Linked DNA regions of Quadrisphaera setariae. The protein of the gene in region 1 interacts with the protein of each later gene in a pairwise test. Links are inferred from orthologs where the notes say so. Each region holds a gene or a part of one and is shown on either strand. Other genes may lie near its edges. The genes, in order: aceE and nth.

Region 1 (6,089 bases):
CCCGGCCGGGTTCGAACCGACGACAGCCGCGGTGTAAACGCGGTGCTCTACCAGCTGAGCTACAGGCCCTGGCTCCTCGTCGCGCCCTAGCGGCGGCCGCGGCCGCTGACGAGGCGGATCGCCGTCCAGTCCGGGGAGGGCTTGACGGTGGACGTGGCGAACAGCCCCGCGGTGGGGGCGGCCTCCTCGACGTCGGAGGGCCGCACGTGACCGGGGCTGCCGGCCTTGGGCGTCAGCAGCCAGACCACGCCGTCGTCGGCGAGGGAGACCAGCGAGTCGACGAGGGCGTCGACGAGGTCGCCGTCGTCCTCGCGCCACCACAGCAGCACCGCGTCGACCACGTCGACGTCGTGCTCGTCCAGCATCTCGGCGCCGATGAGGTCCTCGACCTCGTCGCGCAGGTCGTGGTCGACGTCGTGGTCGTAGCCGCGCTCCTGCACGGCCTGGCCCGCCTTCAGGCCCAGCCGCACCGCCCCGTCCGTGGCGGGTGCCCCCGCGGTCTCGCTCACGCTCGATCTCCCCCCGTGTGGTGCCGCCTCCCGCGGACACCTCTGCCGCGCTGCCGTGCACCAGCTCCTGGCTGGCCGCCCGAACGCTACCGCCTCGCACCCCCGGGGAGCGGCACTAACCTGGCGGGATGGCGCGCTCGAGCCCCCGACGGCCGGTCCTGCGCCTCGACGCGGCGCTCGGCACGGCCGTCCGCCGCCCCGACTCCCTCGCCGCGGAGGAGCCGCTGGAGGTGCGCGTGCGCGCGCTGGACGCGCCGGCCGCGGAGCCCGTCGTCGTGACGATGAGGACCCCCGGCGACGACGTCGACCTCGCGATCGGCTTCCTGATGACCGAGGGCCTGCTCACCGGCCCCGACGACGTCGCGGCGGCCGTGCACTGCGGAGACCCCGACCCCGCCGACGAGCACGGCCTCAGCTCCATGAACGTCATGGAGCTGACGCTGCGCCCGGGCGTGCCCGCTCCCGACCTCGAGGGCCGCCGCACCTTCGGCATGACCTCCGCGTGCGGGGTGTGCGGCAGCGCCAGCATCGACGCCGTCTCCCGCCGCAGCCGGCACGACCTGCGCGAGGACCCCACCAGCGTGGCCCCCGAGGTGCTGCTGTCCCTGCCGGACCGGCTGCGCGAGGCGCAGCGGGTCTTCGCCCGCACCGGCGGCCTGCACGCCGCCGGGCTCTTCACGCGCTCGGGCGAGCTGCTCGCCGTGGCCGAGGACGTGGGGCGCCACAACGCCGTCGACAAGGTGCTCGGGCGTGCGGCCCGCGAGCGGCTCGCCGGCGGCTGGCCGCTGCGCGGGACGGTGCTGCAGGTGAGCGGACGGGCCTCCTTCGAGCTGGTCCAGAAGGCGTGGTGCGCGGGCGTGCCGCTGCTGTCCGCCGTCTCGGCGCCGTCGTCGCTCGCCGTCGACCTGGCGCACCGGGCCGGCATGGGGCTGGCCGGCTTCGTCCGCGCCCCGCGGCTCAACGTCTACGCCGGTGAGGAGCGCTTCGCCCCCCTGGACGCCGCCGCCGTGTGACCACGAGCACCGCCGTCGGGGCGGGGGGTGAACATCCCCGGCGGGGAGGGCAGGATGGAGGGGCCCCGACGCGGCCCTGCAGCGCTCCACCTCGCGCCCGCACGGAACGCCGGGAGCCCGCGGCGCCACCCGCCGCGGGGACGACGAGCGATGTGGAGACCAACGTGGCACCACGCGACGAGGTCGCTGAGCTGGGAGCCCTCGCAGGCCCCCTGCACCAGACCGACGCCGACCCCGAGGAGACCGGTGAGTGGCTCGGGTCCGTCGACGGCCTGGTCGAGGCCCGCGGCGGCGACCGCGCCTCCTTCGTCCTGCGCAGCTCGCTGGTGCGCGCGCGAGAGCTGGGCGCCCCGGTCCCCGGGCTGATCTCGACCGACTACGTCAACACCATCCCGCCGCAGGACGAGCCCGACTTCCCCGGTGACGAGGCCGTCGAGCGCCGCTACCGCGCCTGGAACCGCTGGAACGCCGCGGTGATGGTGCACCGCGCGCAGCGCCCGGGCATCGGTGTGGGCGGGCACATCTCCACCTACGCCTCCTCGGCGACGCTGTACGAGGTCGGCTTCAACCACTTCTGGCGCGGCCCGGAGCACCCCGGCGGCGGCGACCACGTCTTCATCCAGGGCCACGCCTCCCCCGGCACCTACGCCCGCGCGTTCCTCGAGGGCCGCCTGTCCGAGGACGACCTCGACGGCTTCCGCCAGGAGCTCACCTCCCCCGGCCGGGGGCTCCCCAGCTACCCGCACCCGCGCCTGATGAAGGGCTTCTGGGAGTTCCCCACGGTCTCCATGGGCCTGGGCCCGGCGAACGCGATCTACCAGGCGCAGTTCGACAGGTACCTGCACAACCGCGGCATCAAGGACACCTCCGAGCAGCACACCTGGGCGTTCCTCGGCGACGGCGAGATGGACGAGCCGGAGAGCCGCGGCCTGCTGCAGCTGGCCGGCTACGAGGGCCTGGACAACCTGACCTTCGTCGTCAACTGCAACCTGCAGCGCCTCGACGGCCCGGTCCGCGGCAACCACAAGATCATCCAGGAGCTGGAGTCGTTCTTCCTGGGCGCCGGCTGGAACGTCATCAAGGTGGTGTGGGGCCGCGAGTGGGACCCGCTGCTGGCCAAGGACACCGAGGGCGCGCTCGTCGGGCTGATGAACCGCACCCTCGACGGCGACTACCAGACCTACCGCGCCGAGGACGGCTCCTTCATCCGCGAGCACTTCTTCGGCCGTGACGAGCGCACCGCCAAGCTGGTCGACGGCATGACCGACGACCAGATCTGGTCCCTCAAGCGCGGTGGTCACGACTACCGCAAGGTCTTCGCGGCCTACCAGGCGGCCACGGCCAGGAACGGCAAGCCGACCGTCATCCTCGCCAAGACCATCAAGGGCTACGGCCTGGGCAAGCACTTCGCGGGCCGCAACGCCACGCACCAGATGAAGAAGATGACGCTGGAGGACCTCAAGGCCTTCCGCGACGGCCTGAAGATCCCGGTGACGGACGCCCAGCTCGAGGCCGACCCGTACCGCCCGCCGTACTACCACCCCGGACCGGACGCGCCGGAGATCCAGTACCTGCAGGAGCGCCGCAAGGCCCTCGGCGGGTACATCCCCAGCCGCCGCACGTCCTCGAAGGCGCTGAAGCTGCCGGGCGACTCGGCCTACACCGTGGTGAAGCGCGGCTCGGGCAAGCAGCAGATCGCCACCACCATGGCGTTCGTCCGCCTGCTCAAGGACCTCATGCGCGACAAGGAGTTCGGCCCCCGCGTGGTGCCGATCATCCCCGACGAGGCCCGCACCTTCGGGATGGACTCGTTCTTCCCGACCGCCAAGATCTACAACCCGGAGGGCCAGCAGTACACCTCCGTCGACCGCGAGCTGATGCTCGCGTACAAGGAGTCGACCTCTGGGCAGATCCTGCACCTGGGCATCAACGAGGCCGGGTCCGCCGCGGCGTTCCAGGCGGCGTCGACGTCGTACGCCACCCACGGCGAGCCGATGCTGCCGGTCTACATCTTCTACTCGATGTTCGGCTTCCAGCGGACCGGTGACGCCTTCTGGGCCACCGCGGACCAGATGGGCCGGGGCTTCCTCCTGGGCGCCACCGCCGGTCGCACCACGCTGACCGGCGAGGGCCTGCAGCACGCCGACGGGCACTCGCTGCTCCTGGCGTCCACCAACCCCGCGGTGGTCGCCTACGACCCGGCGTACGCCTACGAGATCGGGCACATCGTCCGCGACGGCCTCGAGCGCATGTACGGCGAAGGCTCCACCGAGGTCCAGGCCAGCGAGTCCGACCGCAAGAACCTCGGTCAGGTCCAGCTGCGCGACCCGAACGTCTTCTACTACATCACCGTCTACAACGAGCCCATGGTCCAGCCGGCCGAGCCGGAGGACGTCGACGTCGAGGGCATCGTCAAGGGGATCCACAAGATCGCCCCGGCGCCCTCGGGCGAGGAGGGTGCACCCCGCGTGCAGCTGCTCGCCTCCGGCGTGGGCGTGCCGTGGGCGCTGGAGGCCCAGGAGCTGCTCGCGAAGGACTTCGGCGTGCTGGCCGACGTCTGGTCGGTCACCAGCTGGAACGAGCTGCGCCGCGACGGCCTGGCCTGCGACGAGGCGGCGTTCACCAACCCCGCCGAGGAGCCGCCGGTGCCGTTCATCGCCCAGCAGCTCGCCGACGCTCCCGGCCCCGTCGTCGCCGTGTCCGACTGGATGCGCGCCGTGCCGGACATGGTCCGCCAGTGGGTGCCGAACGAGTACGTCTCGCTCGGCGCCGACGGCTTCGGCGTGTCCGACACCCGTGCGGCCACCCGCCGGCACTTCCACATCGACGGGCCGAGCATCGCCTACCGGGCGCTGCAGGTGCTCGCCCGCCGCGGTGAGGTGGACCGCGGGCTGCCGGTGAAGGCCTACGAGCAGTACCGCCTGGACGACGTCACCGCCGGCACGTCCGGCAACGCGGGCGGCGACGCCTGACGCTCGCCGTCTCCGACCTTCCCGGGGGCCGGCTCGGACCGCACGCGCTGCGGTACGAGCCGGCCCCCGGTCCGTCTGCGGTCGCCACCCGGTCCTCACCCGGCCAGGCGTCTTGGAGGAGGTCCACAACGCCGCAGCTCCTACGCTGGCGCGGTGACCCCGACCTCCGAGGACGTGGCGCGCGCCCTGCAGGCCGCCACCGGGTCGCTGGCGGCCGCGGCCATCGCGCGCCTGGAGGAGCACCAGCCCTGGTACGCCGCGCTGGGACCGCAGGAGCGCTCCTGGGTGGGGCTGGTGGCCCAGGGCGGCATCGCGGCGTTCGTGGCGTGGTTCCGGGCCGCGGGCGAGCGGCCGCCGGTCTCGGCGGACGTCTTCGCCACCGCCCCGCGCGAGCTGGTCCGCGCCGTGTCGCTGCACCAGGCGCTGCAGCTGCTGCGGGTGGTGGTGGACGTGGTGGAGGAGCACGTCCCCGCGCTGGCCGACGGCCCCCACCGCGCCGACCTGCGGGAGGCGGTGCTGCGGTACTCGCGGGAGGTGGCGTTCTCCGCGGCGGAGGTCTACGCGCGGGCGGCGGAGGCCCGCGGGGCGTGGGACGCCCGTCTGGAGGCGCTCGTGGTGGACGCCCTCGTGCGGGGCGAGGCCGACGACGACCTCGCCACCCGCGTCGCGGCGCTCGGCTGGGCCCACGACGTGCCGGTCGCGGTGCTCGTGGGCACCCGCCCCGCCGGTGCGTCGGACGCGGTGGTGGCCGACCTGCGCCGGGCCGCGCGGACCGTGGCCGACGACGCGCTGGTGGGGCTGCGCGGCGAACGGGCGCTGGTGGTGCTGGGCGCTACCGGCGAGGACGGCCCGCTGCGGGCGGCGGAGGCCCTGGCGCCGCGCCTGGGCCCCGGGCCGGTCGTGGTGGGTCCAGTGGTGGCGGGCCTGGCAGCGGCTGGACGCTCGGCGCGCACCGCGCTGGTGGCGCTGACGGCGGCCCGGGCCTGGCCGGAGGCACCGCGGCCGGTGGCGGCCGACGAGCTGCTGCCCGAGCGGGTGCTCGCCGGGGACGCCGGCGCGCGCCGCGCGCTGGCCGACCGGGTGCACGCACCGCTGGCGGCAGCCGCTCCCGTGCTGGTGGAGACGCTCCGCGCGCACCTGGCCTCGGGCCGGTCCCTGGAGGGCACGGCGCGGGCCCTGTTCGTGCACCCCAACACCGTCCGCTACCGGTTGCGGCGGGTCGCGGAGGTCACCGGGTGGGACCCGGCGGTGCCCCGCGAGGCGTTCGTGCTGCAGGTGGGGCTGGCCGTGGGCGCGCTGGCGGAGCGGCCCGGCCGCCGCGGCGGCGCGGCGGCGCCCTGACCCGCTTTGGAGGATCCCTACAAGTTCCGGCGCAGGACTTCGTCACCCCCCGCACCGCTGCGCCTCAGCGGCACCAGGCAGGCTGGTGCGGTGCTCGCTCTCGTGTGCCCCGGTCAGGGGTCGCAGGCCCCCAGCATGCTCGCCCCGTGGCTCGAGGTCCCGGGGGTGGCCGACCGCCTCCGCTGGGCCAGCGCCGTCGTGGGTCCCGTGGGCGGCAGTGCGGACCTGCTGGCCCACGGCACCACCTCCGACGC
Region 2 (5,593 bases), on another replicon or contig:
GGACCTGCGCGGCAGCGGCGCCTCCGACAAGCCGCCCCGCGGCTACGACACCGCCACCCTCGCCGCCGACGCCGCCGGTGTGGTGCGAGCCCTCGGGGCCCAGCGCGCGGTGCTCGTGGGCAGCGGATGGGGGGCCTGGGCGGCCTGGGCCTCTCCCGCCCTCCAGCCGGCCACCACCGCGGCCGTCGCCTCGCTGGGCGAGCCGCACCCGCTGCTGGTGCTGCGGGAGCCGTGGCGGGTGCTCACGGCGTCGGCAGCGCGCCACCTGGGCCGCGTGCAGGTGCCCGCCTTCCCCGAGTGGGCGGTGCGCGACGGCTCGATGGTGGAGCAGGTGCTGCGCGAGTGGGGGGCACCTGGCTGGGCCGACGAGGCGGTGGTCGCCGAGCACGCGGCGGCGCTGCGCGTGCCCTTCGCCGCGCACGCCGCCCTGGAGTGCTACCGGTGGGTGGCGCGCTCGCGCGTGCGCGCCGACGGCCACGCCTTCGCCCGCGCGGTGTCGCGGCCTGCGCAGGTGCCGGTGCTCACCGTGCAGGGCGCGCTCGACGGTGCCGTGCAGCCCGGAACGGCCCGTCGCAGCGCCGCCTGGGCGGGCGCCGGCTACCGCTGGGCGGAGGTGCCCGGCGCCGGCCACTTCCTCGGCGAGGAGGCCCCGCAGACCACCTCCGAGCTGCTCCTCGACTGGCTCAGCGGCACCGCGCCCCTCTGAGTCGTCAGCCGGTGGTGCAGGGCCCGGTGGACACCTCGCGGGTGGCCTCCTGCGCCTTCTGCAGCACCGGGCGGGTCTCGTCGAGGGTGAGCGCGTAGCCGGTCCCCCGGTCGGTGAGGGAGCGCGCGAACACCACGCCGACCACGTTGCCGCCCGGGTCGAGCAGCGGACCGCCGGAGTTGCCGGGCTCGACGTCGGCGGCGAGGGAGTAGACCTGCCGGATGACGGTGGCCTTGCCGTAGATGTCCTTGCCCTCGGCGCGCACGACCTCGCGGACGCGGGCGGGGACGGCGGTGAACGGCCCGTCCTGGGGGAACCCGGCGACGACGGCGTCAGCGGAGGGCCCCAGCTGCCGCCCGGCGCCCAGCGGCTCGGCGCGGAGCCCGGGCACGGCGAGCACGGCGAGGTCCTCGCTGGGGTCGAAGAGCACCACGGTGGCGTCGAGCCGCTCGCCCTTGCCGCCCACCTGCACCTGCGGCTCGCTCACCCCCGCCACGACGTGCGCGTTGGTGACCACGCGCTGCGGGGCCACGACGAAGCCGCTGCCCTCGCTGCCCTTGCGGCACGCCTCCGCCGTCCCGGTGATCTTCACGATGCCGGCCTGGGCGATCGACGCGGCGCCGCCGACCACGGCGTCGTTGGGTGCGGCGACCTCCTTGAGCGGCTCCTCCCCGGTGCCGCTGAAGACGCGCGGGAAGTCGTTGGCCTCCACCACGGAGCGGAACCCGGCGAAGAGCGACTCGGCCTGCGGCGGCACCAGCGTGCCGATGGTGGAGATGACCTGGGAGGACGCCACGGCGCGCGCCAGGGAGGGCATCGGCCCGGCGCGGACCGCACCGGCGACGAACCAGGAGACCAGGGCCACCGCGAGCACCGCGGCGACGGCGCCGAGCGCGGAGTCGACCACCTGCGCGGGCTGCCAGGTGATGACGTCGCGCAGGCGCCGGCCCACGAGGGACCCCAGCAGCTGGCAGCCCCACGCGATGAGCAGGACGCCCGCCACCACCACCACGGTGCGGGTGCGCCCGGGCTCCATGGACCCGACGAGCATCGGCAGCAGCCACATCCCCAGCCCGGCGCCGGCGATGAAGGCGCCCACCGAGAGGAGCCCCACCACGAGGCCCTGCCGCAGGCCCGACAGCCCGTACACGATGAGCAGCAGGAGGAGGACGACGTCGAGGGTGCTCACCGGGCGCCCTCCGGCAGGCCACCGGTGACGGCCGACATCGGCAGCGCGCGCGAGGCGTCCCAGGGGCGCTCCAGGCCGGCCACGCGCAGCAGCACGTCGAGGACGGCGGCGGTGAAGCCCCAGGCGACCAGCCCGCCGTCGTCGCTGTCCGGCGCCTCCAGGGCGAACGTCGGCCCGGTCCAGCCGGACCGGGTGCGGACCACGGCGCGGGAGGCGGGGTCGGTGAGCACGGCCAGCGGGACCCGCAGCACGCGGGCCACCTCCACGGGGTCGCCCACGGCCAGCGACGACGGCACGGGCTCCCAGGCCAGGACGGGCACCACCGAGGCGCCCGTGGGCGGCACGTGCAGCGCCGGCGCGACGCCCAGCACCTCCACGCCAGCGGTGTCGAGGCGGACCTCCTCGCGCGCCTCGCGCAGCGCCGCGCGCACGGGGTCGCCGCCGTCGTCGTCCTCGACGCCCCCGCCGGGGAAGGCGATCTGACCGGAGTGCGAGCGCAGGCCGGACGCCCTCTCGAGGAGGACGACGTCACCCGCGCCGTCGGCGCCGGGGCCGAAGAGCACGAGCACCGCCGCGCGGCGGCCGCTGCGGGCGCCCAGGCGGACGCCCTCGGCCCGGGCGGCGCGGGTGCGCTCGCCCAGGTGCTCGGCCACGGCCTCGCCCACCTGCGGCAGGGAGCCGGCGAGACGCTCCAGCCAGTCAGGCCGCGTCACCCCGGACCCGCCAGGACCGGAGCGGCCGCGACGGGGGGACCGGGCTTGACGAGGGCGGCCGCCTTCACGGGGTCGGTCTCGCCGGCGCCGTAGGAGGGGCAGTCCCGGGCGAGGGGGCAGGCACCGCACGCGGGCCGGCGGGCGTGGCAGGTGCGCCGGCCGTGGAAGATCACGCGGTGGCTCAGCGGGGTCCAGTCGCCCTTGGGGAAGAGCTCGGCGAGGTCGTCCTCGACGTCCACCGGGTCCTCGTGGGTGGTCCAGCCGAACCGCCGCGACAGCCGCCCCACGTGCGTGTCCACGGTGATGCCGGGGAGCCCGAACGCGTCACCGCGCACCACGTTGGCGGTCTTGCGGCCCACACCCGGCAGCGTGACGAGGTCCTCCAGGCGTCGGGGCACCTCGCCGCGGTAGACCTCCACGAGGCGCGCGGCCAGGCCCTGCACCGAGGCGGCCTTGGCGCGGTAGAAGCCCACCGGTCGCAGCACCTCCTCCAGCGCGGTGCGGTCGGCGCCGGCGAGGTCGGTCGGGGTCGGCCAGGTGGCGAACAGCTCCGGCGTGACGCTGTTGACGCGCACGTCGGTGGTCTGGGCGGACAGCACCGTCGCCACGAGCAGCTGGAACGGCGAGGTGAAGTCGAGCTCGCAGCGGGCGTCGGGGTAGCGCTCGGCCAGCGCCCGGTGCATGCGCCGGGCCCGGCGCACCCGCCCGAGGGGGGTCTCGCGCTCGACGTCGGCTGGCCTCACCAGCGAAGGGTACGGGCGGGGGCTGACAGCCCCGGGGAACTCGGGGAGGTCAGCGCGCGCGGCGGCGCAGCCGCTCCACGTCGAGCAGGTTGACCGAGCGGGCCTCCAGGCGCACCCAGCCGCGGGCGGCGAAGTCGGCGAGGGCCTTGTTCACGGTCTCGCGGGAGGCGCCGACCAGCTGGGCGAGCTCCTCCTGGGTGAGGTCGTGCTGGACCAGCAGGCCGTTCTCGGTGGTGCGGCCGAAGCGCAGGGCCAGGTCGAGCAGGGTGCCTGCGACGCGTCCGGGCACGTCGGTGAAGACGAGGTCGGCGAGGGCCGTGTTGGCGCGCCGCAGGCGCCGGGCCAGGGCGCGCAGCAGCTGCTGCGCCACCTCGGGCCGGGGCGCCATCCACGCGTAGAGCTGCTCGTAGTCGAGGGCGACGAGGCGGGCCGGGCCCACGGCCACGGCGCTGGACGTGCGGGGGCCCGGGTCGAACCAGCTGAGCTCGCCGAACATCTCGCCCGGGCCGAGCACCGCGAGGAGGTTCTCCCGACCGTCCGCCGAGGTGCGCCCGAGCTTGATCTTGCCGCTCTGGATGACGAAGAGGTCGGCGGGCTCGTCACCCTGGGCGAAGAGGACCTGCCCGCGCTTGAGCTCCACCACCCGGGCCAGCGACAGCAGGACCTCGGATGCCTCCTCGTCGACCCCCACGAAGAGGGGGGCGCGTCGCAGCACGTCCTGATCCACGGCGGCAGTCTGCCGCACGCGGTCCCCGGAGGCCTCGGCCGCACCACCCGGGCGGCCGAGGCAGGGGGCGCGGAGGGGTCAGACGACCTCGGCCACGAGCTCCAGCTCGACCGGCGCGGAGAGCGGCAGCTGGGCCACCCCCACGGCGGAGCGGGCGTGGCGGCCGGCCTCGCCGAAGACGTCCGCGAGCAGGTCGCTGGCGCCGTTGGCCACGGCCGGCTGCCCGGTGAAGCCGTCGGCGCTGGCCACGAAGACGGTCAGCTTGACGATGCGCACGACGGCGTCGAGCCCCACCTCGGCGTCGAGCGCGGCGACGGCGTTGAGCGCCGCGGTGCGCGCCTGCTCCTCGGCGGTGGCGGGGTCCACGAGGCCGTCACCCTCGCCCACCAGGCCGGTCACGGGGAGGGCGCCGCCGACGAAAGGCAGCTGCCCGGAGGTGAAGACCAGCGAGCCGGTCCGCACCGTCGGCACGTAGGAGGCCACGGGCGCCGCCACGGGCGGCAGCTCCAGGCCGAGGGAGGCGAGGTTCTCGCGAGCGCCCACGGATCAGCCCTGCTTCGGGCGCTTGAGGTAGGCCACGAGGCCGTTGCCGCCGGGGCCGGGCACCACCTGCACCAGCTCCCAGCCCTCCTCGCCGAAGTTGTCGAGGATCGCCTTGGTGCTGTGCACGATGAGCGGCGCTGTCAGGTACTCCCACTGGGTCACGCCTGGCGAGCCTAGTCCGCAGGCGCGCCGGCGGACCCGTCCGTACTGTCGGCGGGTGATCGCACGCACCGAGGCCCGGGGCGCGCAGCCCCGGCTCCACGTCGTGACCGGCAAGGGCGGCACCGGCAAGACCACCGTGGCGGTGGCGCTGGCGCTGTCGCTCGCGGACGAGGGCAAGCGGGTCCTCGTGTGCGAGGTGGAGGGGCGCCAGGGCGTCTCGCGCCTGCTCGGCACCGAGGCCCTCCCCTACGAGGAGGTCGAGCTGGCCGAGGGCGCCGGCGGGGGCCAGGTGGTGGGCCTGGCCGTGGAGCCGCGGGCGGCGCTGGTCGACTACCTCGACACCTTCCACGGCGGGGTCCTCGGCGGCCGCGGGGGCCGGGTGTCCACCGTGCTGGACCGCGCGGGGGCCGTGGAGTTCATCGCCGACGTGGCCCCGGGCCTGCGCGACGTGCTGCTGGTCGGCAAGGTCTACGAGGCGGTGCGCCGCACGGTCGACGGCGGGCGGGCCGGCAGCACCTCGTCTGCGCAGCCCGTCTACGACGCGGTCGTCCTGGACGCACCGCCCACCGGCCGCATCACCCGCTTCCTCGGCATCGGCGACGAGCTGGCCCAGCTGGCCGTCGGCGGTCCGATCGCCGCCCGCGCCGCGTCGGTGGCGGCGCTGCTGCGCTCCGAGCAGACGGCGGTGCACCTGGTCTGCCTGCCCGAGGAGCTGCCCGTGACCGAGACGCTGGAGGCCGCCGCGGAGCTGCGCGCCGCCGACCTGCCGGTGGGCGCCGTCGTCGCCAACCGGGTGCTCACCGCGCCGGC

The links.
Region 2: the proteins of aceE (region 1) and nth interact in binary tests that used the Escherichia coli proteins (3 or more experiments, as listed by UniProt). The link is inferred for Quadrisphaera setariae from one-to-one orthologs.

The regions. Positions count from the first base shown.
Region 1 is NZ_VKAC01000003.1:388,670-394,758, reverse strand. What follows is about bases 1,375-4,694. They hold aceE (pyruvate dehydrogenase (acetyl-transferring), homodimeric type), read left to right. Parts: upstream 1,375-1,686; coding sequence 1,687-4,494; downstream 4,495-4,694. Other genes in these bases: FMM08_RS07135 (PucR family transcriptional regulator), read left to right, coding at 4,648-4,694; fdhD (formate dehydrogenase accessory sulfurtransferase FdhD), read left to right, coding at 1,375-1,522. In the rest of the region: FMM08_RS07150 (DUF3052 domain-containing protein), read right to left, coding at 87-509; more of fdhD, read left to right, coding at 638-1,374; more of FMM08_RS07135, read left to right, coding at 4,695-5,835; FMM08_RS07130 (ACP S-malonyltransferase), read left to right, coding at 5,926-6,089. UniProt on the Escherichia coli protein: Component of the pyruvate dehydrogenase (PDH) complex, that catalyzes the overall conversion of pyruvate to acetyl-CoA and CO(2).
Region 2 is NZ_VKAC01000015.1:22,684-28,276, reverse strand. What follows is about bases 1,449-4,272. They hold nth (endonuclease III), read right to left. Parts: upstream 3,292-4,272; coding sequence 2,605-3,291; downstream 1,449-2,604. Other genes in these bases: FMM08_RS20200 (RidA family protein), read right to left, coding at 4,157-4,272; FMM08_RS20205 (Crp/Fnr family transcriptional regulator), read right to left, coding at 3,401-4,078; FMM08_RS20215 (NUDIX hydrolase), read right to left, coding at 1,892-2,608; FMM08_RS20220 (MarP family serine protease), read right to left, coding at 1,449-1,895. Also shown: FMM08_RS20225 (alpha/beta fold hydrolase), read left to right, coding at 1-706; more of FMM08_RS20220, read right to left, coding at 711-1,448; more of FMM08_RS20200, read right to left, coding at 4,273-4,621; Sp36 family protein, read right to left, coding at 4,625-4,783; FMM08_RS20195 (ArsA-related P-loop ATPase), read left to right, coding at 4,839-5,593. UniProt on the Escherichia coli protein: DNA repair enzyme that has both DNA N-glycosylase activity and AP-lyase activity. The DNA N-glycosylase activity releases various damaged pyrimidines from DNA by cleaving the N-glycosidic bond, leaving an AP (apurinic/apyrimidinic) site.